One region of the Ruminococcus sp. RTP21484sp1_RTP21277st1_D2_RTP21277_210401 genome, then DNA from elsewhere that is predicted to be linked to it. Evidence: predicted binding sites of a transcription regulator. Region 1 holds the regulator's gene; the other holds the start of a gene.
What was found. The regulator NrdR, encoded in region 1, represses ribonucleotide reductase genes. The targets are predictions, from matches to a motif close to CACNANATNTNGTG.
Positions count from the first base shown of each region.

Region 2: nrdD (anaerobic ribonucleoside-triphosphate reductase) is a predicted target of NrdR. The motif match lies at 8,586-8,599, and genes of this name have one in related genera.

Region 1 is NZ_JBCOMJ010000047.1:1,391-16,592, reverse strand. Features, by position in the region: gene AB5706_RS21750 (citrate/2-methylcitrate synthase) at 1-1,124, opposite strand, end outside; gene AB5706_RS21745 (aminotransferase class I/II-fold pyridoxal phosphate-dependent enzyme) at 1,265-2,482, opposite strand; gene gdhA (NADP-specific glutamate dehydrogenase) at 2,705-4,039, shown strand; partial or broken gene AB5706_RS21735 (transposase) at 4,250-4,510, shown strand; gene AB5706_RS21730 (leucine-rich repeat domain-containing protein) at 4,691-7,240, opposite strand; gene nrdR (transcriptional regulator NrdR) at 7,566-8,015, opposite strand; gene AB5706_RS21720 (PRC-barrel domain-containing protein) at 8,217-8,474, shown strand; gene sigG (RNA polymerase sporulation sigma factor SigG) at 8,619-9,398, shown strand; partial or broken gene AB5706_RS21710 (DUF6783 domain-containing protein) at 9,499-9,606, opposite strand; partial or broken gene AB5706_RS21705 (DUF6783 domain-containing protein) at 9,583-9,633, shown strand; gene pap (polyphosphate:AMP phosphotransferase) at 9,663-11,138, opposite strand; gene AB5706_RS21695 (LysE family transporter) at 11,446-12,039, shown strand; gene AB5706_RS21690 (TRAP transporter large permease subunit) at 12,159-15,202, opposite strand, start outside.
Region 2 is NZ_JBCOMJ010000004.1:117,801-133,002, forward strand. Features, by position in the region: gene gnpA (1,3-beta-galactosyl-N-acetylhexosamine phosphorylase) at 1-937, shown strand, start outside; gene AB5706_RS04490 (LytR/AlgR family response regulator transcription factor) at 1,055-1,771, shown strand; gene AB5706_RS04495 (sensor histidine kinase) at 1,774-3,117, shown strand; partial or broken gene AB5706_RS04500 (DUF6783 domain-containing protein) at 3,145-3,216, opposite strand; gene AB5706_RS04505 (AEC family transporter) at 3,284-4,216, opposite strand; gene AB5706_RS04510 (hypothetical protein) at 4,252-4,509, opposite strand; gene AB5706_RS04515 (ABC transporter substrate-binding protein) at 4,989-6,218, shown strand; gene AB5706_RS04520 (carbohydrate ABC transporter permease) at 6,468-7,346, shown strand; gene AB5706_RS04525 (carbohydrate ABC transporter permease) at 7,348-8,211, shown strand; gene nrdD (anaerobic ribonucleoside-triphosphate reductase) at 8,644-10,833, shown strand; gene nrdG (anaerobic ribonucleoside-triphosphate reductase activating protein) at 10,910-11,419, shown strand; gene AB5706_RS04540 (fibronectin type III domain-containing protein) at 11,532-15,202, opposite strand, start outside.

The DNA.
Region 1 (15,202 bases):
ATAACCTCCGGAGCCATTTGCTCTACCATCGCGTAGAGATTGTATTCTTTCATACGGCCTTTTTCTCTGGCCAGAGTCTCAACAAAGCCTTTCAGTACCTGGGCACGGGGATCCGATACCGAATAGATCGCGTGTCCCATACCATAAATAAGACCTCTCTTATCAAAAGCTTCTTTGCGAAGCAGTTTCTTCAGATACTCTCTTACTTCCTCTTCGTCAGAAATATCCTTCACATTCTTCTTCAAATCCTGGAACATACTTACAACCTTAATATTGGCACCACCGTGCTTCGGACCTTTCAGAGAACCGAGAGCTGCTGCGATTGCAGAATAAGTGTCTGTTCCGGATGAGGAAACAACGTGTGTAGTAAATGTAGAGTTATTACCACCGCCATGCTCCATATGAAGGATCAGGGCAAGATCCAGGATCTTCGCCTCCAGATGGGAATATTTCTTATCCGGGCGAAGCATACGGAGGATATTCTCCGCTGTGGAAAGCTCTTTCTTCGGATTGTGAATATAAAGGCTCTTGCCGCATACATAGTGATTGTAAGCCTGATATCCATAAACAGATAAAAGAGGAAATACACTGATCAGATTCAGGCACTGTCTCAGTACATTCGGAAGGGAAATATCATCCGGCTCCTTGTCATAGCAATAAAGTGTAAGCACACTTCTGGACAGGGCATTCATAATGTCCTTGGACGGTGCTTTCATGATAACGTCCCTTACGAAATTCGTAGGAAGGGAGCGCTGGTTCGCCAGAAGCTTGGTGAAATCCTCCAGTTCCTCCTCATTCGGAAGCTTGCCGAACAGTAAAAGATAGGTAGTTTCTTCGAAGCCGTATCTGTCATCTTCAATAAATCCCCTGGTCAACTCCTTGATGTCATATCCCCTGTAGGAAAGACTGCCCGCACAGGGCACTTCCTTGCCGTCAACCACCTTCGTGGCGCATACATTGGAAATCTGCGTCAGACCCGCCAGGACGCCCTTACCATTGATATCGCGAAGCCCTCGCTTTACATCGTATTTCTGATAAAGAGACAGATCCAGGCTGGAATGCTCCTTGCAAACCTCCGTCAGGTTCTCTATTTCCGGTGTTACTTTCATCTTAAATCCTGTCATTCAAATAAACTCCTTTCTTTTTAATCCGTCCGATAATCCGTTCCTCCCTCAATTATTAATGCTGTCAGAGTCAGAAGCGGATGCTTCTGCTCCGGCATTGTAAATGGATAATCTGTGACTGCCATTGTTTTATTATCTTCTTATCGCTGTTTATAGGTGGACAAGAAATCCTTCAGCTTGTCCATAGCCTTCTCCAGCTGACGCACATTCGGCAGATATACTACGCGGAAGTGGTCAGGACAATTCCAGTTAAAGCCCTTTCCCGGCACCAGAAGCACCTGTTTCTCATGTAAGAAATCAAGAGCAAACTGCTCGTCATTGTGAATATTGAATTTTTCTGTATCGATCTTCGGAAAAATATAGAACGCAGCCTTGGGCTTTACGGCTGTGATTCCCGGAATGTCATTGAGTGCCTTGTAGATAAAATCTCTCTGCTCATAAACTCTTCCGCCTGGCTGAATGTACTCATTTACACTCTGGTATCCACCAAGTGCAGTCTGTACAATGGACTGGGCCGGAACATTGGAGCAAAGACGCATGGAGGAAAGCATGTTAATACCTTCAATATACCCCTTCGCCTTATTCTTGGCACCACTTAAGATCATCCATCCAATACGGAAACCAGCGATCATATGAGACTTGGAAAGTCCGGAAAAAGTAACGCAGAATACGTCTGGTGCAAGGGATGCAATAGAAGTATGCTTATAGCCATCCATGATCAGACGGTCGTATATCTCATCTGAAAAAATGATCAGCTCGTGCTCTCTTGCGATCTGCACGATCTGCTCCAGGATCTCCTTGGGATAAACTGCTCCTGTAGGGTTATTCGGATTAATGATAACAATCGCTTTGGTCTTGTCTGTGATCTTGCTCTTAATATCATCAATGTCCGGATACCATTCAGACTGCTCATCACAAATATAATGAACTACATTTCCACCTGCCAGAGTCGCAGTAGCTGTCCACAAAGGATAATCCGGTGCAGGGATCAGAATCTCATCCCCGTTATCCAGAAGTGCCTGCATACAGAGATTGATCAGCTCACTGACACCATTACCTGTATAAATATCACTCATGGTAACCCCGGGAATTCCTCGAAGCTGGGCATACTGCATAATGGCCTTTCTTGCGGAAAAGATTCCTTTGGAATCGGAATATCCCTGAGAGGTACGAATATTGCTCAGCATGTCCAGAATTACTTCCTGCGGTGCAGAAAATCCAAATGGATATGGATTGCCGATATTCAGCTTCAGAATCTCCATTCCATCCTCTTCCATTCTGGCCGCTTCATCCACTACCGGTCCTCGCACATCATAAAGTACGTTATCCAGTTTACTGGACTTCTCGAATGTTTTCATTTATTTCACTCCTCATCTTACTACTTATGTCCGGCATATCTGTCTTTTTCCTGCTCCGGCATAATGTATTTCTTGCTATCTATCATCTCATATTTGGCTCATTTTCGCAAGCCTTAATGAAATTTTTGGAAATATGAAAAAAACTCTTTTCATTTTTAGCACTTTAGTGTATAATAGCGTCGTTAAAAAATTTTACACCTATCTGGATGAGGAGGAATTACAATGTCTTACACAGAAGAAGTATACGAAAGAGTCGTAGCACAGAATCCAGGTGAGCCTGAATTTCACCAGGCAGTAAAGGAAGTTCTGGATTCCCTGAAGGTCGTAATTGACAAAAATGAAGAAGAATACCGCAGCATGTCCCTTCTGGAGCGTCTTGTAGAGCCGGAAAGAATCATTTCCTTCCGCGTTCCATGGGTAGATGACAAGGGCGTTGTTCAGGTAAACAAGGGATATCGTGTACAGTTTAACAGCGCTATCGGACCTTATAAGGGTGGTCTTCGTTTCCATCCGTCAGTAAACCAGGGTATCTTAAAATTCCTTGGATTTGAGCAGACATTTAAGAACTCCCTTACCGGACTTCCAATCGGTGGTGGTAAAGGTGGTTCCAACTTTGACCCGAAAGGCAAATCTGACAGAGAGGTTATGGCATTCTGCCAGAGCTTCATGACAGAGCTTTCCAAATATATCGGTGCTGACACTGATGTTCCGGCTGGTGATATCGGTGTAGGCGGACGTGAGATCGGTTATTTATTCGGACAGTACAAGAGAATCCGCGGATTATACGAGGGTGTTCTCACAGGTAAAGGACTTACCTACGGCGGATCTCTGATCCGTACACAGGCTACCGGATATGGTGTTGTTTATATGCTTGATGAGATCATGAAAGCACATAACGATTCTATTGATGGAAAGACATTCATCGTAACAGGATCCGGAAACGTTGCAATCTATGCTGTAGAGAAAGCTCAGCAGCTTGGCGGCAAGGTTGTTGCTATGTGTGACTCCAACGGATATATTTATGATCCGGAAGGAATCAAGCTTGACATTGTGAAAGATATCAAAGAAGTAAAACGTGGACGTATCAAAGAGTACGCAGACCGTGTTGAGGGTGCTTCTTACACAGAAGGTACCGGAATCTGGAACATCAAATGTGATGTATACCTTCCATGTGCTACCCAGAACGAGCTTGCTCTTGATGGTGCTAAGACACTTGTTGCAAACGGCTGCAAATATGTAGTTGAGGGTGCGAACATGCCTACTACTCTTGATGCTACCACTTATCTCCAGGAGAACGGTGTTCTGTTCATGCCTGGTAAAGCAGCTAACGCTGGTGGTGTTGCTACTTCTGCTCTTGAGATGAGCCAGAACTCCATGAGACTTTCCTGGACAGCAGAGGAAGTTGATGCGAAGCTTCATGGAATCATGGTAGACATCTTCCACAAAGCTGATGACGCTGCTAAGCGTTATGGTATGAAAGACAACTATGTTGCCGGTGCTAACATCGCCGGATTTGAGAAAGTTGTAGATGCTATGAAAGCTCAGGGCATCTGCTGATTCTCTGTCATCTGAAGTTTCAAAAAGACAGGTCCGCTGCGGCCTGTCTTTTTTATTCCATTTAATACTTGTTTATACAGAAAAAAATCCCCGCTCTCTGGCGAGGATTTCAGACTGTAGACAAAGCCCTGCTTTTGCAGGGTTTTGCTATTGTTGGAACCGCTTTTCTGCTATAATGAATATCAGAAGGGCGGTGTTTTTTATGATGACGAAAAATACTGTCCGGATAACGGTCGTCCCAGTATGGATACCGTCATGCTGATAAAGATACCATTCATTCAGTATCTCTATGGGATAAAAAGCATGCGTCAGACCATGAAAGAGATCGAGGTAAACGTTGCATACCGCTGGTTTCTCGGACTAGACATGTTAGATCCAGTACCTCATTTCTCTACATTTGGAAAGAATTATACCCGCCGTTTCAAAGATACAGACCTTTTTGAGCAGATCTTTTCAAAGATCCTGGAAAAACGAGGTTGGAACACAGCCAGATTTTTGTTGATTTTGAAGAAAATAAAAAGAAAAGAAGTTTTAAAAGAAAAATGGTGCTGGCCATAATCCCCAACACCAAGTTTGTCTACAGTCTGAGCCGGTGTTTTTAAACACCGGCTTCATTTGTTATATGGCAGCTGCTTCATAAAGAAAAATGGCTTATTTACTGATTTTTGCTTTTGCAGAAAGTCCCTTACTCTTGAAGAGCTTTTTATAGGCGGAAAGCTTGCTTGCTGGTACTTTTACTTTCAGCTTCTTGTAGTTGTTTCTGCCGGCTTTGGTGAAAGCACTTTTTCCTACGGTACCGGAGGTAAGCTTCTTGGACTGAATGCTGACAGAAGTAAGGGCCTTGCAGTCGTAGAATGCTTTTTTGCCAATGGAAGAAACTTTGTAGCCAATCTTTACAGTCCGTAAAGCACTGCAGCCCTGGAAAGCACTGGTGCCGATGGAAGAAATATTCCTGGCAATGGTTACTTGTCTTAGCTTTCGGCAGTTTTTGAAAGCTCCGGAAGCAATGGCTGTGACTTTATAGGTCCGACCGTTTGCCTTCACAGAGGAAGGAATTGCTGCAGTCGTGATGGCTTTGGACTTTGACCGCTTTAAAGTAACAGAGGTACCATTTTTATTAACTGTGTAGACATTGTAAGAATCACTGAAGGATTTCACTACTGTAGTCTGAGGTTTATCATCTTTGTTATTTGAACTTGAGGTAATCTGGAAATCTAAGGTAATAGTTCCAAAATAGTTGTTCTGGCCTGTAATGGTTACAGTGGCAGTTCCGACTTTTTTGTTATTGCTGTAGGTAACTTTATAATCCTGTCCTTCTATAAGTTTTTGCTTTCCAAGAGTAATAGTTGGAACTGGTTTTAGAGCTTTTCCAGTATAAGCATAAGTCGCTTTAACTCCGGTTACAGATGCCTGAGAAAGGTCGCAGGCATAACCAATGTTGTTCTTACGTGTATATGTAATGGCAGCTGAGTTAGAGGAGGCATAAATGGTGGCGTAGTATACATGACCGCCGGAATACCAGTAGGAGCCTTCCCATACAATGTCATCCCCGATGTTGATTACGCTGTCTGGCAGAGTGACTGTTTCAAGATTAGAGCAGAAAGCAAAAGCTTCCTTTCCAATAGTGTGGACACCGTTTTCAATTACGACTTCCTTCAGATTGGGCAGATAATTAAATGCATTTTCTGAAATACTGGTAATCCCGGATTTTATAACTATTTTTTTTACCTGATTTTTCATGGACTTCCATGCCGTGCCGCTCCAGAAACTGTAGCCTCCCTGAGTGGAAGAAACGGGGAAACGATCGTTTTCATCCGTGGAGATATTAAGTGCACCCTGACCGGAAATGGTGAGAACACCATTTGCAAAATCCCAGGTAGCATTTTCACCTGCAGTACGGTAAATCTTTTTGGAGGCTGTGCCGTCATTTGCATCAATAGAGTAAAAATTAACAGTATTGGCATTGGAGGCGTAGTAAACAACCTTGGAATCTTTAACGACAGGCTGGCAGTCGGATACGGGCGCAGCAGTGGTGTATTCCCTGCTAAGTACATTTCCCTTACCATCAACAAAGAGGTAATGAAGAGTACTGGAAGAAAGAGAATCATCAGCAGATGCGTAATTTTCTGACGAAGAATCGTCTGTATTTTCATATTCTTCCCAGGAAATCATGAAACGGTTTTCTGTGATTGGAGTGATCTTTACCCCCATAAAACTCTTTCCATTGCCAGTGTAGTTGGTAAGGTATTTTACAGAGGTTGCTTCTTTTGAAAAATCGGAAACAGGAGTAATTGTAAGGTAAATATTATGAGGAGTGTCACTTGTCACATTGTCATACTGGGACTGGTCGATGGTCGTTCCGATACACAATACACTGTCAGCAGAAACAGCCATACCATCTACGCTTGCGTAGCAGTTCAGTGCCCATACGGAAGTACGGGAACCACCATAAGGAAGAAGCTCGATAGTTTTTTTATCAAGGGTGGTACTGTCGTATCTGGAAAGTTTGGTACAGCGGGAACCCTCGCTTTGCTCCAGAACATACAGATAAGAGGACTGCGATTTGATATACTGGGCAAAGGAGTGCCACAGATCACAGCTTACGATCTTTCCGGTCATGGAAGCCTGGTCAACGGCAATCATAAGGAATCCCTGATGTCCCTGTCCAACAGATTCATCTACATAGCCTTCATGACCGGTTACAATATAGAGAGTTCCGTTGGTTTCTGTCATTTCCACACATCCGTAATCGAATGGATAGCGAACCTCTCCTCCAAATAAATCCGGATTGCTTGTAATGGAAGCCGCACCGCTGCGATTCCAGTTTGTATCATATCGGATGACACGGATAACCTCGGCGGAATTATCTTCGGCGGTGTTATTTTGTCCCTCTACCAGGTAATATCCATCAGATCCTGCATAAAAACCACCCCATAAAGGAAGCTCCATGGGAATTTCTCTTTTGTCTGTAATCTGCAGGCTGTTGTCATAGTATTCAATACCGACGCTGTTTGTTTTGCGGAATACTCGCATATAGCCGTTGGAAATAGAAATAAGGTCAGAAGAACGCCTTAATTTAACACTAAGGTTATCTTGCGCAGTAGGGGTGAGAGAGGCTGCCTGTACCTGTCCTGGAAATGCCAGCAGATATAAAAACAGACAGCAAAATAATAGGGATGTCAGTTTTTTGATCTTTTTCATAAGTTTCTCCTTGCTGTGTTGCTTTTCATGATTCTTATTATAATAAGTTTTGGGTAGAGTTGCAATCATAATGATAATGTTTACAGCAGAAAAAGTGAAAAGCTGTAAAAAAACAGCAATTCTACATTTTTTATGGAGATTTCTGACATGGCACCTACCTGTGGAACTGTTTTGTGAGACTCATCAATAATAAGAAGGAAATCATCACCAAAGTAGTCCAGAAGTGTATAGGGCGGCTGTCCTGGTTCAAGACCGGAAAGATGCCTGGAATAATTTTCGATTCCGGAGCAGAAGCCGGTTTCCCCGCTCTCTGGCGAGGATTTTTCTAATTTAAAAATTTCTTCAATTCATCCATAAAGGTACTGACATCTTTAAACTCCCGATACACAGAAGCGAATCGCACATACGCCACCGAATCCAGATCTTTTAAATGGCTCATCACGATTTCTCCGATTTTCGTGCTGGAGATTTCTTTATCTTCGGCATTAAAGATGTCGCCTTCTATGGCATCGATCATGGCTTCCAGCTTATCGCTGGCAATGGGACGTTTGTAGCAGGCGCGGCGGACACCGTTGATCAGTTTATTGCGGTCGTACTGCTCACGGTTCAGATTCTTCTTGATTACGGTTAACGGGATTGTCTCCACATTCTCATAAGTGGTAAATCTTCTTCCACAGGAATCGCACAGTCTTCTGCGTCTTATGGAATTGGTCTCTTCCACTGGTCTTGAATCTACTACTCTTGTATTATCCTGATTACAGTATGGACATCTCATGTATTTATTTCCCCTTCCTCATGTCTCCCCTTCTGCCATACAATCCGGGCAGCAGACTTTCCTCTTTTCTGTTTGCTCAGTAACATAAAACGGACTGAATTACCTATTTCTTATTATACTTTAATCATAGAAAGTATGTCAATAAACTCCATACATATTTTCAGACTTTTTGCATAATATCATAAAAAACAGGTGCTTTTCATGCGTATTTGCGAATTAAAGCAAAAAGAAGTGATCAATATCTGTACCTGCCGTACACTTGGCTGTCCGGTGGATGTGGAATTTAACTGTGAAACCGGATGTATTACCGCCCTTGTGGTTCCCGGACCTGGCAGTTTCTGCTTTTGTTTCTGGGGAGCCGGAAGTGAATATATAATTCCATGGAATTGTATCCGGCAGATCGGAGATGACATTATCCTGGTAGAAATTGATGAAAAGTATTGCTGTAAAAAGGCTTAATTCTATTTTCCCAATTGTCAAGGGGCAATAATTTTTATATTTTCCCGAAAAAAGAATATTTATCCTCCCACGTGAGAATCATTGTTACTGTTCACTTCGTTCTCAGCAGCACGCTTCGCGATGCACAAAAGGAGGATTCAAATAATGGCACTTAACAAAGTTGAAATTTGCGGAGTCAATACATCGAAGCTTCCGGTACTGAAGGCAGAAGAAAAAGAAGAGCTTTTTCGCAGGATCAAGGAGGGTGATGAAGAAGCCAGGGAACTTTACATTAAAGGAAATCTGCGGCTGGTTCTCAGCGTGATCAAGCGTTTTTCCAACAGCAGCGAAAATATGGACGATCTTTTTCAGATTGGCTGCATTGGGCTTATAAAAGCAATTGATAATTTTGACACTACATTGAATGTAAAATTTTCCACTTATGCAGTGCCTATGATCATTGGAGAGATACGAAGGTATCTTCGTGACAATAACAGTATCCGGGTGAGCCGGTCTCTGCGGGATATTGCTTATCGAGCAATTTATGCAAAAGAAACCTATATGAAAACAAATCTGAGGGAGCCTACCATTGCGGAAATTGCCAGCGAAATAGGGATAAATAAAGAGATGATCGTATATGCTATGGATGCGATACAGAATCCGGTGTCACTTTTTGAACCGGTTTATACGGAAGGCGGGGATACGCTTTATGTGATGGACCAAATCAGCGATAAGAAAAACAAGGAGGAGACCTGGGTGGAAAATCTGTCCCTCCGGGAAGCTATAAACCGGCTGAATAAGCGGGAACGGCATATTATTGATCTGCGTTTTTACGAGGGCAAAACCCAGATGGAGGTAGCTCAGGAAATCGGGATTTCTCAGGCACAGGTCAGCCGGTTGGAAAAGAATGCGCTTAAAACCATGCGGAATTATCTGAGAGCGTGACGGAAATCATAAATCCCGGCATCATGAAATCCGCTCCTTACATGGTCTGCTGCATGAATATATTGCAAAATCGCTGGTTGTTGGCCAGCGATTTTGCTTATTATGCTTCTATTCCAGAATACGTTTGAAAAAGGCCTTCTGCAAGATGTGCGTCACAATTTGTGGGAGATTTTGTCCGGATGAGGGCGCCATAGCGGGCTACGGCAACCGAATTCGGGCAAAATATACCGCAAAGTGGGGCGTGCAGATTGCGGGAATGATTTTTCAAGTACGCTCTAATGCCTTTTCCAATTCTTTTATTACAATTTTAAGAGCTTTAATTCTCGCATACTTCTTATCTACAGATTCCAGGATATGCCACGGTGCATAGGCAGTGCTTGTCTTGGCAAGCATTTCATCTACGGCCCCTTCATAAGCATCCCATTTTTCGCGGTTGCGCCAGTCTTCGTCGGTGATCTTCCACTGTTTTTCAGGGTTGTTCTGGCGGTCGGTGAAGCGGGCCAGCTGGGTGTCTTTGTCGATCTGGACCCAGAATTTGATGATCACGGCACCCCAGTCGGACAGCTCCTTCTCGAATTCATTAATCTCGTTGTAAGCACGTTTCCAGTCGTTCTCGCTGCAGAAGCCTTCCAGACGCTCTACCATTACGCGGCCGTACCAGGTGCGGTCGAAGATGGCAATGTGACCGTCTTTGGGCAATCTGGTCCAGAAGCGCCAGAGGTAATGACGCGCCTTTTCGTGAGGTTCCGGGCTGGCGATTGGATGGACCTCAAAGCCACGGGGATCAAGGGCTTCTGTGATCCGCTTAATATTGCCTCCTTTTCCGGCTGCGTCCCAGCCTTCATAAGTAATGATCACCGGCACACGCTTGCGGTACAGACGGTTATGCAGTTCGCCCAGCTTCTTCTGGAGATGCTTCAGCTCTTTCTTGTATTCTTCATCCTCGATCACCTTGTCTGTCAGTTCGATTTCCGAAAGCTTCGGCATTTTCTCAAGCGGAAAAATGTTTGGGAGAAGCGGTGCGCTGTGTGTGCTGTTCTGCAAGGCTACCTCAATGTTATTTACCATTATTTCAAGAACCTGAAGTTCTACGAAGTTGCGGTCTTTTGCATCAATAATATACCATGGTGCAATAGAAGTATTCGTATCTGTCAGATAGCGGTCGAAAACCTTCTGGCAATGTTTGTAATGTTCGTTCTGCCACTTGTCAAAGGCATCCACACGCCATTTTGTATCCTGCTCTTTGTTAAGCTTCTCAATACGTCTGGTCTGCTCTTTTTTGTCAATCTGCATGAAAAATTTCAGAACCAGATAACCGTTGTCTGTGAGCTGTCGCTCGAAATGTTTGATGCTGTCGATCCGCTTTGCATAATCCTCTTCTTCCAGACCATTCAGACAGTCTTTGCAGGTCTGCTCCATCCAGCCAGAATCCAGAAAGGTAAATTTGCCGGCTTCCGGAATCTGATTGAAATACCGGTACAGAAATGGTCTGCGCAGTTCATCCTCTGTAGGCTTTGACATGGTTGCTACTTTAAAGAAGCGGGGATCAATGTATTTGATCACTCTGCCGATTGTGGTACCTTTGCCAGATGCCCCCCAGCCTTCAAAAAGTACCAGCACCGGCAGCTTGTGTTCTTTCAGCTTCATCTGCTGCTGATACAGCTTCTCGCCAGCTTCTTTAATCCGTTTCTTCAACTCCTCTTTTTCCGGAATCTCCTCCGGGATCCAGGTTTTCAGCATAAACACGTCCTCCTCACGTATTATTATTTTCAAACTTAAAGCATTTTTTCTGTTAAAAGCAAATTCTATTTTTTTATATTCATATTATTTTCTGCATTATAACATAATCATTCCCATTTTGCACGAATTTAACAAACATTTAACCGAATTTCGATTGCGATCGTTATCCTCTTATATACAATCCGATATTTTTGTGTTATTATTAAAAATCATATTTTGTGTAGGTTTTACGAACACATAGCGTTTTGTATGTTGCGCCTTTCTTTTCGTAGCTCAGATGTTTAAACTTACCCAAGGAGGAAGTCCCATGCCTTTATCTGTCTTCATAGAAATGACCCTGTCTGCCATCCTTACCGTCTGGTCGCCTGGTCCCAATAATATTCTTTTGCTGTCCACAGCCAGCAAATACGGCATTTCCGGTAATATCCGCTTTATGACCGGAATCTGGAGCGGATCTCTCACTTTGATGTGTCTTTCCGGACTGTTCTGCAGTACTCTTGGGAAAATCATTCCAGGGATCCAGCCGGTTATGAAATATCTAGGCGCAGCTTATGTACTCTATCTTGCCTGGCAGACCTGGCGCAGGATTCCGCCCTCTGACAATGTCCAGGACAAAAAGCCAACCTGGCTGATGGGATTTTTCCTGCAGCTGATAAATGTAAAGATCATCATCTATGGGCTGACCATGTTTTCCGCTTATATTCTGCCCTATGAGGCAAGGGTTCCTATACTGTTTTGCTTCGCTGTATATCTGATGTTTCTTGGAGCCCTGGGAAATCTAATCTGGGCATTTGCGGGAAATGTACTGAAAAGATTTTACAGCAGTCATTATAAGCTGATGAATGGAATCATGGCCCTGCTGCTGGTGTGGTGCTCTCTCAGGATCACTGGATTACTGTAAGACAGGCCAAAAACACCTCCCGGAATATGTTGGTTACTCACATTCCGGGAGGTGTTTTCTATAGGGCACTGTTCAATTTATGAGACACATGTATCAAATTGATACATGCTTATGCTGTCTTACTTAAATGCATCCACCAGTTCCTGACCATCGTCATATCCCTGGTTTTTCAGTTCTTCTACAAACCACTGGTCTACGCCTTCTACCGCCTCTTTAAAGGAATCAATATCCATATCCTCTTTTGCGGTAAAGGTAACGCCATTTTTCTCTTCCCAGCGGTTCATGATCTCATTGGCACCGGAGCGGTTGATGTAACGCTCATACTCAACAGCCATTCTTCCAGCCTTGTCTACAACAGCCTGCTGCTCTGGTGTAAGGCCATCATAGATATCCTGATTGATACAGAAGAACAGACAGTCATAGATGGCATCCCACATGGAGCAGTATGGCTGAACCTCCTGTACACTGGCTGCGTCGATTGCAGGAAGCGGATTCTCCTCTCCCTCTACGGTGTTCTGCTGAAGGGCTGTGTAAGTCTCGGACCAGTTCAGGTTGGTTGCATCTGCCCCCCATCTCTTATAGCATTCCATAAGAAGATTGGAGCCTGCAACACGGACTTTCAGGTTCTTCATATCGTCCACCGATTTTACTTCACGCACACTGTTGGTCAGTTCACGGAAGCCGTTCTCCGCAATACCCATGCAATGCAGTCCATACTCACTGAGGATTTCTTTCATCTTCTCTCCTGCCTCACCGTCAAACTTGGCATCTGCGTCTTCCACAGAATCATAAATAAACGGCAGGGAGACTACGTTAAATCTCGGATCAAATGCAGAATAAATCAGGTTGGAATGCATGGAAATCTGTACCGGGTCTCCGTTCATCAGTGCCTGGATTCCCTCGGACTGGTTTCCGTTTGTCAGCTGGTCTGCTGCATATATGTTTACTTTTACTTTTCCTCCTGTAGCTTTTTCCATCAGCTCGCCGAACTTGCGGCCGCCATCAGCCCAGGTAGAAGTCTCAGTTGTGGAGCATGCAAAATTCCAGGTAGTCTCCTCCCAGCCAAGGTCACTGTAATCGCCAATTCCGGTAAATGCCTCTACCAGCTCTTCTGCATCCTCGTATCCCTGGGATTTCAATTCCTCAATGAACCACTCATCTACACCGTCAACAGCTTCCTTAAAGGACTCAATGTCCATATCCTCTTTTGCAGTGAAGGTAACGCCGTTTTTGTCTTTCCAGCGGTTCATGATCTCTTCATCACCGGAGCGGTTGATGTAACGTTCGTACTCTACGGCTTTCTGTCCTGCCTCGTCTACAACAGCCTGCTGTTCCGGTGTAAGACCATCATAAATCTCCTGGTTGATACAGAAGAACAGGCAGTCATAGATGGCATCCCACATGGAGCAGTATGGCTGAACCTCCTGTACACTGGCTGCGTCAATTGCAGGAAGCGGGTTCTCCTGACCCTCAACTGTGTTCTGCTGAAGGGCTGTGTAAGTCTCAGACCAGTTCAGGTTGGTTGCATCTGCGCCCCATCTCTTATAGCATTCCATAAGAAGGTTGGAACCGGCAACACGGATTTTCAGGTTTTTCATATCATCCACAGATTTTACTTCGCGGACACTGTTGGTCAGTTCACGGAAACCGTTCTCTGCAATACCCATGCAATGGAGTCCGTACTCACCAAGAATTTCTTTTAATTTCTCACCAGCCTCACCGTCAAACTTAGCATCTGCATCTTCTACAGAGTCATAAATAAACGGCAGGGAAACTACGTTAAATCTTGGGTCAAATGCAGAATAGATCAGGTTGGAATGCATGGAAATCTGTACCGGGTCTCCGTTCATCAGTGCCTGGATTCCCTCGGACTGGTTTCCGTTTGTCAGCTGGTCTGCTGCATATATGTTTACTTTTACTTTTCCTCCTGTGGCCTTTTCCATCAGCTCGCCAAACTTGCGGCCGCCGTCCGCCCAGGTAGAAGTCTCAGTTGTAGAGCATGCAAAATTCCAGGTGGTTTCCTCCCAGCCAAGATCACTGTAATCTGCGATCTCATTGAAGGAATAATCCCCGTCTCCGGCTGCAGAAGCTGCGGATGAGCCACTGTCACCAGAGGAAGAATCTCCGGAATATGCACCATTTTTAGCAAGTGCTCTCGGAAGAGCCGTTGAAGTTACCGGAATATAGGTAACCACAAGAAGCACGGCCACACAGGCTGCCAGCATGGGCATAACTGCTTTTGAAATTTCCTGAAGGGTAACTTCCATGCCTTTTTTGATCTTGATTCCGATTGCCACAAACAGGTTGACACCAACCGGCGGAGTTACCTGTCCAATTGCAAGGTTTACAGTTGCCATCACACCAAATGCAACCACATCATAGCCAAGTGCTTTGCATACCGGAAGCATAACCGGAATAAAAATGTACATAGCAGAGTTTGCATCGATGAAGCAGCCTGCAATCAGGAAAATAATGTTTACGATCAGAAGGAAGGTAAACTGGTTATGTGCAATGCTTCCAAGAAGCGCTGAAGCTGCGTCTGCGATACCGAATTTGGTACATACATAGGAAAACAGGGAAGCACTTGCTACGATCAGCATGATTCCACCAGTTGTTTTCGCAGAATCCACGCAAATGTCAAACAGGTCTTTTAATTTAACCTCACGATAAATCACCATACCTACAAACAGACCGTATACAACAGATACAGCCGCTGCCTCAGTAGGAGTAAAAATACCGCCATAAATACCACCCAGAATAATAACCGGCATTAAGAATCCCCAGAAAGCATCCTTAAATGCATCCCAGCGCTCTTTTGCAGTCGCTTTCTTCTGGGCTGGCTGAATGCCTTTTTTTCTGGCTTCCACCATAACCACGATCACAAGGGCAACGCCCATCAGAATTCCAGGTACGATTCCTGCCATGAACATATCTGCAATAGATACGCCTGTGATAGAAGCATATACAACAAATGCAATACTTGGCGGGATGACAATGGCGATGGAGCTTGATGTTGCCATCAGGGCTGTGGAAAACGGTGCGCTGAAGCCTCCCCGCTCTACCATTGCCGGAATCAGAACTGCTCCAAGTGCTGCTACAGTTGCAGGTCCGGATCCGGAAATTGCGCCGAAGAAGCAGGCTACAATAACGCATACAATGGCGA
Region 2 (15,202 bases), on a different contig from region 1:
GTTCCCGGATTTTGTCCAGTACATTAAAGAGGTCTGCCAGGAATTCCGCACCCTTTATGATAATATCCAGGGTGTGACTCCATACTGCGTGAAACGTGTTGCTGTGTTAAACTGCTGGGGCCGCATGCGCTCCTGGGGTAATCATATGGTACATCACGCAATTTATTACAAACAGAATTACTCTTACTTTGGCATTATTGAGGCATTAAGCGGTGCACCCTTTGATGTATCCTTTATCAGTTTTGATGATATTCTGGCAGATAAGGATCTGCTGAAAAAATTTGATGTTGTGATCAATGTAGGGGATTCGGATACTGCACAAAGCGGCGGCGAGTACTGGGTAAATGAGACCATTATTACTGCTGTAAAGGAGTTCGTTTACAATGGCGGTGGTTTCATCGGAGTTGGCGAGCCTGCAGCCCATCAGTGGCAGGGAAAATTCTTCCAGCTGGATGATGTACTGGGTGTGGAAGAAGAAAGAGGCTTCAATTTAAATACCGATAAATACAACTGGGAGGAACACAGAGACCACTTTATTCTGGCTGACGCAGAAGGTGATGTGGACTTCGGCGAGGGCAAAAAGAATATTTTTGCACTTCCGGAAACCCAGATTCTGATCCAGAATGACCATGAGGTTCAGATGGCAGTAAAAACCTTTGGAAAAGGCCGCGGTGTTTACATCAGCGGACTTCCATACAGCTTCAGAAACAGCCGTGTACTCTACCGTGCGGTTCTCTGGTCTGCATCTGCAGAGAACGAACTGAACCGATGGTATTCCACCAATTATAATGTAGAGGTCCACGCTTATGTAAAGAATGGCAAGTACTGTGTCGTAAACAATACTTACGAACCACAGGATACAGTCGTCTATAAAGGAGATGGCAGCAGCTTCCCGCTTCATATGGATGCAAACGAAATTAAATGGTACCAGATTTAATAGTCATAGGTTTATTATAATTAAACCACATCCTATTTCAATAATTCTGTCACGAAGTGTTGGAAAATGGCACGAATGGTATTATAATAAACCTATCACAAAACAAAGGAAACCATTATGAGAATTGCAATTGTTGATGACATTAAAGAAGAGCGTGACAAACTCGCAGACGTACTGACGAAACAGCTTTCCAGACGTGGGATTCACGTAAATTTATTTGAATTTGAAAATGGAGAAGATTTTCTTATTGCGGCAAAGGAACGTCCTTTCACCGTCGTTTTTCTGGACATCTACATGAGTGGTGCAAATGGGATCGAGACTGCCAGAGAGCTTCGGATATTTGACTCAGATGCACTTTTAATTTTTACTACCACTTCTACGGATCATGCTCTGGATGGGTTCAAGGTCCGTGCCATGCACTACCTTGTGAAGCCATATCCCGAAAATGAGATTTCAGACCTGATCGATGAGGTTCTTTCCCGGATCCCGGATTCCGGAAAATACATAGATATAAAAGTAAATGGAAGCAATGTACAGGTTCCGTTTCGACATATTATATACGCAGAACATTTTTCCCATATGATCCATATTCACACTACCGGCGGCAAAGAGCTGATCACCCGCCAGTCCTTCGAAGCCTTTACTGCATCCCTGAAAATGGATTCAAGATTTTATCTTTGCAGCAGAGGCGTTGTAATCAATCTGGAGCATGCTGTTGATTTTGATGGAGCCCTGTTTATCCTGGACGATGAAACCCGGATTTCCGTCAGCCGGAAGCTGGTTAAAAATGCAAGACAGACTTTTATGGATTTTCTGTTTCAAAGGGGACATTGAATATGAATACTATATTAAGACCTGTTCTGGAGCTTACGGTAATGATTTCTGGTCTGTTCCTTGCCTATCTGCCGGTACAGACATATCTGAAACAACCGCCCGGCAGACTGGCTGCATGGCTTGCACCTCTTCTGGCAGGAATCTGTCTCCTGGAAGGAGGATTTTGTTACTTTCTTAACATCCCTACCAGCTCAGTGCTTTTTCCCACTCTGCTGGTACTGATGCTGATCTATCACAAAAGCCTGACTATCTCTATCTGGAAATCCGGCAGCATTTTTCTGGCAGTATGTGCGGTCTTTGCCTGTGTAAACAGCCTTTCCAGAGCAGTAAATGCCATTGTGGCAGAAAGACTTGGACTTCCAGAAACAGAAATCTGGTTTCACACCAGTGCCGGTATTTTTTACAATGTAATATGTCTTCTGTTCGTTGCTGCCGCCTGGTACCCGGCCTCCCATGCAGCCCGCACTATGATCGATGACGAAAATTTAGCCCAGACCTGGTATGTTTTCTGGATACTGCCACTGATTTTTATAGGTCTGAATCTCTTTATGATTCCCAAATATGAGGGAACTCTGTATACTGGACGTATTTTGCAGGGCTACATTGTGATCAGCCTGATGCTTCTTGTAATTCTCATGCTGTTTTACACAATGTTTCTTATGATGGCCAACAGCCTGAATAAAAATGTAAGGCTTCAGCAGGAAAATCATTTTCTCTCCCTTCAGCAGGCACGATATGAGAACCTTTGCTCTGCCATAGAGGAGGCAAGGCAGGCACGACATGATATCCGCCATCACTTTTTGCAGCTTTCTTCCCTGGCTGAAAAGGGAGATCTGGAAAAAATAAAAGAATATCTTTCCAATGCAAACAGTAAAATCCCAGACTACAACCTGCATTTTTGTGAAAACCAGGCGGCTGACAGCGTGATCAGCCATTATGCCGCTCTGGCAAAACGGGAGAACATTCCTTTCCAGGCAAATGCAGCTCTGCCAGCCCACATTTCCATAGACCAGATCGATATGTGCCTGGTTCTCTCCAACCTTCTGGAAAATGCTCTGGAAGCCAGCCTGAAAGCAAAGCCTTTCAACAGGAGAATCCATGCAGAGGTTTACCTTCATCATAAGCACCTTCTCCTGATCCAGGTGGAAAATACCTTTGAAGGGAAAATACAGGAGAAAAATCATATTTTCCAGTCGTCCAAGCGTCCCGGAAACGGAGTGGGAATCCAGTCTGTCCGCCACATTGCAGAAAAAAACGGAGGAGACAGCAGCTTCACTTATGAAAATGGTGTTTTTACTGCAAAAATTATGCTGCGCATACAGAAAACAGCCGTTTCTCATCCATAAGCAAAGCAGAGAGGTTTCATGCAGACACACTCTGGAGCGTATTTGAAAAATCATTCCCGCAATCTGCACGCCCCACTTTGCAGTATATTTTCCCTGAATCCAACAAAAAAAGAAAGCTGCAGAACAATATCAAAAATGATACTGTCTGAAGCTTTCTTTTTCTGCATCAATAAACTACAAATGCCATGACCACATACACCAGTATGGATACCAGGCAATACAGAGAATTGGTGGTGGAAACATAAGCGCTTCCATCCTCACTCTTCAGGAAGGTCTGCATACTGAATGTGGCTGGAGCGGACATGTAGCTGATCACTGCAAGGTTCAAAAGCAGATGATCTCCCACTATGTAATGTATTGCCAGCAGCACTCCCCCGATCATGACTGCCTGAAGAAGAATACGAAGTACAATGGTCCTGATACATGGGGAAAAAAGTTTCTTATCAAATTCAATGCTGAATCCTACCACCAGCAGAATAACTGAGGTTATGGAAGTGGTGAGAATGCTCTCCACACTTGTATAGGTACCTGCAAACGGTCCGGCAAGAAGCTTCTGCACCACACCGGTAAGTCCGGCAATGATTCCCAACACACTTGCAATAAACGCCGGTGTACGTATTGCACTGGAAAACAGTTTTCCCGGATCGATCTTTTCCCCGTTTTCCACCTGTCCGAGCATTCCCATATAGACGCTGAAGCCAAACAGAAGACCTGCAATATCCAGCACAGCGATCTGGGAAAGGTTCTCCGCTCCGCAAAGGCTGGTATATAAAGGATAGGCCATGGAACCGCCTTCGTATACACTGACCATAAAGGGCAGATATTTCCGGTAACGCTCTGCCGGCATAAGCGGGCGGAGTAAAAAACCGATGCTAAAGGAAACAACCAGCATTACAAACATGATTCCAACCAGAATTCCGGTTTCTTTATTATAATCTGCCGTAGCAAGGGCATGGAAAATTGCTACAGGAAGCATGATCTGGGTCACCAGAAGCTTCATATTGTTAATTCCATTCTGATCCAGCAGTTTCAGCCGCTTGCAGGCCATACCCAGAAGGATCATTACCAGTACGGGCAAAATAATTTCCAATACTTTCATTTTATGCACGCTTTCTATGTTTGTTTATAGTTCTTTTATTCATCAAAATCGGTCTCAAATACTCCCTCAGGCGTACGCATGGTAAGAACCCCGAGATTAAAATCATCATCCATTACCGTGATATGATACTCAAAGATTACATCATCCTCAAACTTGGACAGCAGAATATAGCTTCCGTTCTCTTTTCCCTCGATCTGGTCGCAGATATCATCATACACATCTGCACCGGAAATCTCACGCGGATAACCGGAAGCTTTGATTTTTTTCTCAATTGCAGCGTATAATTCTTCCATTTTATGTTCTGCAGCAGTGCATGCCCTCAGGGCTTACCCTCTCAGTTCTTTTTGACTGCCGCATACTCCTTTCCTGAATTTTTTTCGATTAAATATGATTGTATAATATCCGCCCCTGAAATGTCAAACCACATTTTAACCAAATCCTGGTTATCGTAATTTCTTCGTGAGCAAAGAAATCCTGATTTGTATGATTTCGTACTATACTTCTCGTTTTTTGTATAATTTTTTATAAATTATCTGTTATTTTATTCTACTCTCTACATTTTTTCCATGGCTTTTGTGGTTTTTTGTTTTTTCTTTTGTGTATTTCGTTGTGTTTTTCTTTGTTTTTGATATTTTTCATTGTTTTTTTCACCAATTTCTGTTGACATCTGACTGTTTTTGTTGTATGCTATTTTCTACAGAGAGGCACTCCATTTGGTACAAGGATGTATCTATGGAATGCCTCAACTCGTATCTAAAGGGAGGTAATACTTATGAAAATGAAACAGGTTTTAGCAACAGGCGCAGCTTTATCAATGGCTCTCTCCATGGCTCCGGTCACCGCATCCGCCGCAGACAAAGTAGACATAAACGTCATTGCTGCACAGTATGGCCAGCAGACAGCTGACTGGTGGGCGAACTTCGTGACAGAATTTAATGAAGCAAACCCGGACATTAACCTGAACGTAGAGGTTGTTTCCTGGAACGATATCTACACCGTAGTAAATACCCGTATCGCCAATGGCGAAGCTCCTGATGTCCTGAATATCGACGTATTCGCAGATTATCAGGCAGATGATCTCCTTCTTCCGATCCAGGACGTTGTTTCTGAAGAGACCTACAGCAAGATGTACGATGCATTCCTTGCACAGTCTGAAGTAGACGGAACTGTATGGGCTATCCCGGATCTTGCATCTGCACGTGCTATGTACTATAACAAAGACATCCTTGATGCAGCAGGCGTAGAAGTTCCTACTACATGGGATGAGCTGAAAGCTGCTTGTGAAGCCCTTAAAGCTTATGATGACAGCATTTATCCATGGGGTATCGATATGACTACTGACGAAGGTCAGGCAGCATTCGCATACTACACCTGGAACAACGGCGGCGGATTTGTTGACGATGAAGGTAACTGGACACTGAACAGTGAGCAGAACGTTGAAGCAATCCAGTACGCAATCGATCTTGTAAATTCCGGTTACACAAACACCGATCCTGCTAACGATACCCGTTACGATCTGCAGGATATGTTCGGCGCAGGTAAGGTTGCTATGCTCATCGCACCGAACAGCTTACCTACCTACATTGCTACAGGCGGAAATGAAGTAAACTACGGCGTTGCTTCCATTCCTTCCAATACAGGCGAGTCTGTATCTGCAGGTGTTATGGACCGCTTCATGTGCTTCGATAACGACTACTCAGATGATGAGAAAGCTGCTATCTCCACATTCTTTGATTATTTCTATGATGATGCCCGTTATACAGAGTGGGTTGACATGGAGGGATTCCTTCCGGCAACCAAGTCCGGCGGCGAGGCTCTCGCAGCAGCTAACGAAGATATGGCAAGCTGGATTGATATCTTAGACAGCTGTAAATTCTATCCAACAGCGAAAGCAGAATGGGCAGATGTAAAACAGGGCGTTATCAACGTAGAGCAGAATGCTCTTCTTGGCGGCGACGTTCAGGAATTACTGGATGACCTTCAGGCAGAAATCGCTGGCTGATCTTAATCCACTGTTTTTCCCATTACGAGGAAGATAATGGGCCGGACTTACGGGTCCGGTCCATTTTTAAGTTTGCGAAGCAAACGCTACTTCTTGTGCCAGGCACAAGAAGGTTCCACCTTTTTGCGAAGCAAACGCTGCTTCTTGTATTTGTCACAAGAAGGTTCTGTTTTTCTGCGTAACAAACGCCGTTTTCTGTGCTTGTCTGCGCAGCGTCAACGCTATTTTTATAAAAAGAGAGGTATCCCTGTGAAGAAAAAATTCAAAAAAGTGGAACCATATATATGGATCCTGCCAAGTGTCCTTCTCATGGCAATTTTCATCCTGGTTCCTATTATCTTTGTATTCCGTATGGCCTTAAGCGACGTCAGCAAAGCTGGTCTGATCAAAGGCTTCGCCGGATTGGAAAATTTCCGCAAGGTAACAAGCAGCCCTGTTTTTGCCATGGTGCTGAAAAACACCCTTGTGTGGACCGTTGCCGTAGTCGGCATCTCCACACTCCTTGGATTTATCCTTGCGATCCTCCTCAACAATGAATTTAAAGGCCGTAAGCTTGCACGTGCCGTTGTTGTTTTCCCATGGGCCACAACCCTGATCGTTCAGGCAAGTATCTGGAAATTCATCATCGACACAGATTACGGTACCTTAAATACACTGTTGATGAAGCTTGGCATTATTGACCACGCTGTGAACTGGACTCCTACTGCCGGTGCTTATTTCGCCTGGGAAATTGCCTGCGGTATTTTTGTTACCATTCCATTTGTAACCTTTACCGTACTTTCCGGTCTGCAGAGTATTGATGCCAGCTACTATGAGGCAGCAGCCGTAGACGGAGCCAGCTACTGGCAGAAAATGTTCCAGATCACCATCCCGCTGGTACGTCCGAATCTTACCATCAGTACCATCCTGAACATTATCTACGTATTTAACTCTTTTCCGATCATATGGACCATCACCAAGGGTGACCCTGCCAACCGTACCGACACCCTGGTTACCTATCTGTACAAACTGGCCTTCTACAATGGCAAACAGGGACAGGCAGCAGCCGTATCTGTTATCGGCTTCCTGATTCTTCTTTTCTGCGCCAGCCTGTACATGGTTTCCGTACTGAAGAAAGGAGACGAATAATATGGCAAACACCAATGCTTCAGTTAAGAAAAAAAATACCAGAAACACAGTTTTGCGTGTATTGCTCTATGTAGTGATCATCGCCATCTGTCTGATAACTTTATACCCATATTTTGTAACTGTATGTACTGCTCTTAAAAGCCGCGCGGAAATCTTTTCCATGAATGGAACTATTTTCCCTGTTGAGGCCATCTGGTCCAACTTCACAGACGTATGGAAGCTGGCTCCCATGAGCAATTACATGATGAACTCCATTGTGATCGCAGGAGGCTCCACTCTTCTGGCTATGGTCTGCGGTATCCCAGCTGCTTATGCCCTGTCCAGAATGAAATTCAAAGGCCAGACTGCTTTTCTGGGATTTGTTATTGTCTCCCAGATGTTCGCACCGGTTGTACTTCTCATCGGTATCTACAAGGTTATGATGGCGTTCCATCTTACCAACAGCATTATCGGCCTGATCTTTATCAACGCAGCATTTAACCAGGCATTTGCTATCTGGCTGCTCCGCGGTACTTTCCTGAGCATCTCCCCTGAGATGGAGCAGGCTGCCACTATTGACGGCTGTAACCGCGTACATGCCCTTTTAAGGATCCTTCTGCCTGTTGCTGCACCTGGTATCGTTACAGCGCTTATTTTCGTATTTATCAACGCCTGGAACGAATATACAGTGGCACTGACACTGATCTCCACTGATACCTTCAAGCCTCTCACCGTTGGTATCAATATTTTCAACGGTTACAATATGATCGAGTGGCAGTATCTGTTTGCTGCTTCCCTCTATGCAATTGTTCCAGTTGTAATTCTGTTCGTCGGAATTGAAAAAAATCTGGTTGGAGGACTCACTTCTGGTGGTGTCAAGGGTTGATTTTTATTTTTTTCCAAGTATAATAGAGGAAGATGCGGACGCGAGAAAGGGTTGCCCAGGGCAGCCCTTTGTTCATGCCCCGTAACTATTCAGAAGGCAGTATTCCGCCAGGTGTTTTTGTGAACATTGTTCACAGCTGCGGCGCGAAATCATACAAAACATGTTACTGGTCATCCAGTAACTGTTTTATTGTGTACGGTAAAATTTCACATACGGAATAACCCCGATGATTCCGCACATTTCAGGAACTCTATACCGGAGATCACCGAATGATTCTTCTGTCCTGCTGACGAAAATTCAGCACATTTCACAGATTTTTAAAATCAATGGTTTTGACCTTGACTTTTCTGTAGAATACTGTAATATTGATAGTGCACAACATCTAGTATGTAATTAAAGATTTAAACACAATATATGGAGGGATTTGAAAGAATGAGTACTGAGGTCAATGCAAACGTCATTAAACGAAATGGCGTGGAAGTTATTTTTGATAAGGCGAAGATCATCAACGCCGTTGAAAAAGCGAATGAGGAGGTTCCCAAGCTTCACAGGCTGAGTCATTACCAGATCACTGCGCTTGCTGATATGATTGCCACCCGTGCCCTTGAATCCTCCCACGCTGTCAATGTGGAAGATATTCAGGATATGGTAGAGACCGGCATTATGGAGATGCGCGGTTATGAGGTTGCACAGAAGTATGTGCGCTATCGCTACAAGAGAGAGCTTACCCGCAAGTCCAATACCACAGACGACAGCATCCTTGCTCTTCTTGACCAGATTAATGAGAATGCCAAGCAGGAGAACTCCAATAAGAACCCTACTATTAACTCTACCCAGCGTGATTACATGGCAGGCGAGGTCAGCAAGGACCTGACCATGCGTGTTCTTCTTCCTGAGGAGATCGTAAAGGCTCACGACGAGGGAATCATTCATTTCCATGATTCCGATTACTACGCACAGCGTGAGCATAACTGTGACCTGATCAATCTGCAGGATATGCTCCAGAACGGCACGGTTATCAGCCAGACACTGATTGAGAAGCCTCACAGCTTCTTTACCGCATGTAACGTTACCACACAGATCGTCGCACAGGTAGCCAGCAATCAGTACGGCGGACAGTCCTTCTCTCTCGCCCATCTGGCTCCTTTTGTAGACATCAGCCGCCAGAAGATCCGTAACAAGGTAATCGAGGAACGTAAGGCTTGCGGTGAGCCTCTTGATGATGAGATCATCCAGAAGGTATCGGAACGCAGACTGAAGGATGAGATCCAGAGTGGTATCCAGACGATCCAGTACCAGCTGATCACTCTTATGACCTGTAACGGACAGGCACCATTTGTAACGATTTTCATGTATCTTGATGAAGTTCCGGAGGGACGCACCCGTGATGACCTTGCACTGATCATCGAGGAAGTTATGAAGCAGCGTATGCAGGGTGTTAAGAACGAGCGCGGTGCGTGGATCACACCTGCATTCCCGAAGCTGATCTATGTGCTGGATGAGGATAACATCCACGAGGATTCCAAATATTGGTACCTCACAGAGCTTGCAGCGAAATGTACTGCCAAGCGTATGGTTCCGGATTACATCTCAGCCAAGATCATGCGCCAGTTAAAAAACGGCAATGTTTACACCTGCATGGGATGCCGTTCCTTCCTTACCGTTGAGGAGAAACAGAAGAACCCGGACGGTTCCTACAAGTTCTACGGTCGTTTTAACCAGGGTGTTGTTACCATTAACCTTGTAGATGTAGCCTGCTCCTCAGACGGCGATTTTGATAAGTTCTGGGAGATTCTGGAGGAGCGCCTGGAGCTTTGCCACAGAGCACTCCGCTGCAGACATGAGCGTCTTCTTGGCACAGTTTCCGATGTTGCCCCGATCCTGTGGCAGTATGGTGCTCTTGCACGGCTTAAGAAGGGTGAGACCATTGACAAGCTTCTTTATGACGGCTATTCTACGATCTCACTTGGATATGCAGGTCTCCATGAGATGTGCATGAGAATGTACGGAAAGCCTCATACAGACCCTGAGGTTCGTCCGTTTGCGCTGAAGGTTATGCAGCGCCTCAATGACAAATGTGCCCAGTGGAAGGCAGCTGAGAACATCAGCTACTCTGTATATGGCACTCCGATGGAATCCACCACATACAAGTTTTCCAAATGTCTTCAGAAGCGTTTTGGCATCATTCCAGGAGTTACGGATAAGAATTATATTACAAACAGCTATCACGTTCACGTTACTGAGGAGATCGACGCATTCTCCAAGCTGAAATTCGAGTCTGAATTCCAGAAGCTTTCTCCAGGAGGAGCCATCAGCTACGTGGAAGTTCCGAATATGAAGCAGAATATTCCGGCAGTTCTCTCTGTTATGAAGTTTATCTATGATAACATCATGTATGCAGAGCTGAATACCAAGAGTGATTTCTGTGATGTCTGCGGATATGACGGAGAGATCCAGATCAAAGAAGACGAGAACGGCAAGCTGATCTGGGAATGCCCGAACTGCGGTAACCGCAATCAGGACAAGATGAGCGTTGCCAGAAGAACCTGCGGATACATCGGTACCCAGTTCTGGAACCAGGGACGTACCCAGGAGATCAAGGATCGTGTATTACATCTGTAATAAGTAATGGTTTCCGGGTTTTCTGCAAGATGTGTGTATTTGATTATCAGGCACAGGAGGAAAAGAGGAATCAGTTATGAACTACGGAAACATTAAATCCTACGACATAGCAGACGGCACAGGCGTGCGTGTAAGCCTGTTCGTATCTGGCTGCAGGCACCACTGTAAGGGCTGTTTTAACGCACCTACGTGGGATTTTAACTACGGTAAGCCATTTACCCGGGAGACTCAGGATAAGCTCCTGGAGCTGCTTGCTCCGTCTTATATAGAGGGCTTCTCCCTACTCGGCGGCGAGCCATTCGAGCCAGAGAATCAGCCTGTTCTGACAGAGCTTCTGGAAGAGATCAGGCGTACCTTTCCGGATAAATCCATCTGGTGTTACAGTGGATATCTTTTTGACAAAGATATGGTTCCCGGAGGTAAGATCTACACTCCTTTTACAGACCGGATGCTTTCCTGCATCGACGTTCTGGTAGACGGAGAGTTTATTCAGGAATTGAAAAACCTCTCCCTTCAGTTCAGAGGGAGCAGCAATCAGCGAATTCTGCATTTAAAAGATGGTAAGCTTATTAAAGAAGGCCTGTGATACGGGTCTTCTTTTCTTATATCTGCATTCAAATAGTTGCATAAGTTTTTACATCTGGGTAACCAAAAATCCCCCTCCTGTCTAACAGGAGGGGGATTTTATTACACTTTATTTATTTTGCTTTCGCATATTTTGGTGTGCTGTAAGAAGAATAGATTGGAACACCTGCTTCGTTGTTTCCAACGGCGCGTACTTTGTAATAATACTTGGTTCCAGCTTTCTTGGAGCTCTTGTCAACATATTTCACTTTGGAGCCTTTTGTAATAGTTCCTACCAGTTTGTATCCGGAACCTTTCTTAGTGGAACGGTATACCTGATATCCGGTAGCTCCTGTTACTTTCTTCCAGCTGACAGTAATCTTGCCCTTTGTTGCTTTCGCTTTTGGACTGGTTGGCTTCGCGATCTTTGCTGTGGAAACTATAGCACTTGCAGATTTGCTTGCACCACTTGTATATGTTTCATCAGCAGAATCTTTGTACTCATAGGACTTACCATTCTTGTAAGCAATTACATAATAGTAATATTTTACTCCTGCTTTCGGTCCTTTGTACTCTGTGCTTGTTGCACCATTATAGGTGTACTTGATCTCGCGATCTGTAATAGTCGTTTCCTTCAGTTCACTAACGAATTTGTATCCGCTGACTGTTGTGGAATCAGCAACATAATTCGGGACAGTTGCACTGGAACCGTAACTATAGCTGTAAGAATTGCTGTCTTTGTTATATCTGTTCCAGGAAGAGGTGGTTCTGTATACACGATAGTAATCAGCACCTGCTACCGGATTCCATGTTACAGTAATACTTCCATCTGCTTTGTTTGCAACAGCTTTTACATTGCCAGGAGTTGCTAAAACAGGATTAACTGTTGCTCTGATTTCATTGCTGTATTCCTGTCCTCTGTATGCACGTACACGATAGGTTGTTTCCGTATCTGCTGCCGGGAATGTAATGGAAGATGTGGAAGCTTTCAGTGTCTTATAGGTTTCCCATGCACCAGTCTCTTCATTTCTCTTCTCAACCAGATAACCCTTTCCTGCATATACCGGCTGCCAGCTTAACTTCATCTTACCGTTTGCATAAGAAATTCTGTTAACGGTAGTCATCTCGAAGCTAAGATTTGCATATACACCTTCATCAATGTAATACTTGCTGTTTCCTACAGTCTTGTATGCTCTTACAAGATAGTAATAATCCATACCGCTCTGAAGCTTCTTGTCTGTATAACTGGAAGCCTTTGCACTTGTAGTCTTGATCAGTTTATACTTAGCAAAATTGTTGGTCATGCCAGCTGCTACAGTATCTCCAATAGAAGATCCTTCACATCTGTAAATCTCATATCCCTTAGCACCTTTGATCTTGGTCCAGGACAGTTTTACAGAAGTTGTGCTCTTAGGTGTTGCTTTCAGCTTCAGCGCACCGCCCCAGGTAGTAACCTTATTATAAGCCCATGCTCCATAAGTGGTCTTGCCTGTTTCGGAATCATAATAATATGGTCTTACTCTGTAAGTATAGGTAGTATCTGCTTTCAGTTTGGTGTTCTTATAAACGCTGTCTGTAGTTTTGGCAATTGTTTTATATTTCTTGCCATTCTTTCTCTGGATCTGATAGCCGGTAAGCCAGCTTTCTGATCCGCTTTCAGCGCTCATCTTTAAGGTAACGGTCTTAGCTGTGATAACATTTGTTACAGATATATTCGGCATACCAGCGTTAAATGATGCTGTATTTGTGTATGCACTGTATTTCTGTGCAAGTGTAGCTGCCTTATCATTTTTTACACGGGCACGCACATAATAGGTCTTGCCTGGTGTAAGTGATTCAAAGTAAAGTGTTGCCTTATTATTCTCACCAGAAATACAATCTGTAACCTTGTAATCATTTACAAATTCAGGTGATTCGGAATACCAGAATTCTACATCTTCTTCTTTTCTTACAGTTCCGTCATAGGAGAATACATAACCATCCGGTGTTTTCTCAACCAGCTTCAGGTTGCTGATCGCTGAAGTGGCTTTGGATACATTGACAGCTACTACATTGGAAGGAGTACCGTATTTCTTGTTTCCGCTCTTGTCTTTTACATAAGCGACAACTCTTACATAGGTTGCTCCTTCTTTTAATAAGGATTTACTCAATGTAAGTGCATCATCATCCTCGTAGTACTCATCTTCATCTTCATCATAGTAACCACTGGAAGAAGCGGTTACCCAGTCCTCTTCGGAAGGCTGTGCCTTATCTGTGTACTGGAGCTCATAAGAGTCGCCATCTTCCAGAACAGCGTCAAAACGGAATTTGAAGCTGTTTGCAGATTCTTTATACATTTCTAAGCCAGTTACATTCTTAGGTGCCTTTTCTGCATCTGTAGTGAAGGAGACAGCTGCAGGTTTCAGTTTTGCAACCTCTTCCTCTTCCGGTCTGTCTGCACTGCTCACTGCACGAACATAATAGGTTTTTCCAGCTTCCAGATTACCGTTGTTTTTGCTGATCTTCAGTTTCGCAGAACCAGCTGAGCCATCATAATAGACGCGGCTCCAGTCACTTGCCATAGTTGCAGTAGTAAATTCTGTGCCTGTTGCAATCTGATACCATACGCTGTTTAAATCAACCTTTGCACTGTATGTGAAATAATAGTAATTGTCGTCAGCTTTCACATACTGAAGATCGGTGATCGGCTGAAGAGCATCTACAGTAAATGCTGCGGACGGTGCTGACCAGTCGCCTTCTACTGTCTTTGTGACTTTCTTTCCGTCTGTATCAACGGTATAAGTGCGTACTGCACGTACCTGGAAGGTATAGGATTCTCCAGGAGCCATTGCCTTGATCGGATCGCCGTTCTCATCTCTTACGCGATCAAATGAAACCTTAGGATCTGTTGTATATGTATACAGATATTCGTCTTTAAGCTCTGACAGGGAAACACTTGGGAAATTACTGTAACCGACTCTGTAATAGGTCTTATCAACAGTTCCGTCATCCTTCAGAGAAGCTGAGCTCACGTATTCACGTCCGGCAGAATCTTTTACAAGGATTTCATAGCTGTTTACATTGTCAAGTGCATTCCAGCGCAAGGTTGGCTCACTGTCCTCTGTGTTTACGGTTACACCGGAAACAGCTGCAGGCTTCTCACTGGTACCTGCATCTGAAGCGGTTACTTTGTATGCAAATGCATTGGACCAGTCTCCGTATACTTCCTTGCCATCATCTCCGATCTTAACGGCACGAACAGAAAGATTATAAGTCTTTCCATCTTCAAATGCATAAACAGGCTGACCGGTAGCCGGGTAAATAACAGGTTCCAGAACTCCGTCTACACTTGTATAAGTGTTATAATCAGAGCCATCAAATGAATATCTGGTGCCGCTTACTCTGGTATAACGGCCGCTCTTCCGATCGGATGCCAGCGACTCAAAGTACTCGCGTCCAGCTTCGTCTGTGACCTTAATCTCATAGCTGTCTGCATTCTTATCCGGATTCCAGCTGAGAACATAAGAAGAAGCTGTTACACCGGAGACTTTCTTCAGGCTTGTATCTACAGCTTTATAAGTTACTGTATAAGCGTCAGACCATTCACCTTCCTGCTTCTTGTTTGCACCATTCTCATATCTGTAATTAATTCCGCGGACACGGATGGTATAGGTTTTACCTCTTTCAAATTTGAACTCTCCGTAGGTTCTTCCTAAATAGAAGTTTGGATAGGAATAATTGGAATCTGTTGTAAAGGCAACTTTTCCATCTACTTCAACTTCGTACTGGGATACATATGTATTCTGGATACGGTTCCAGCTTACAT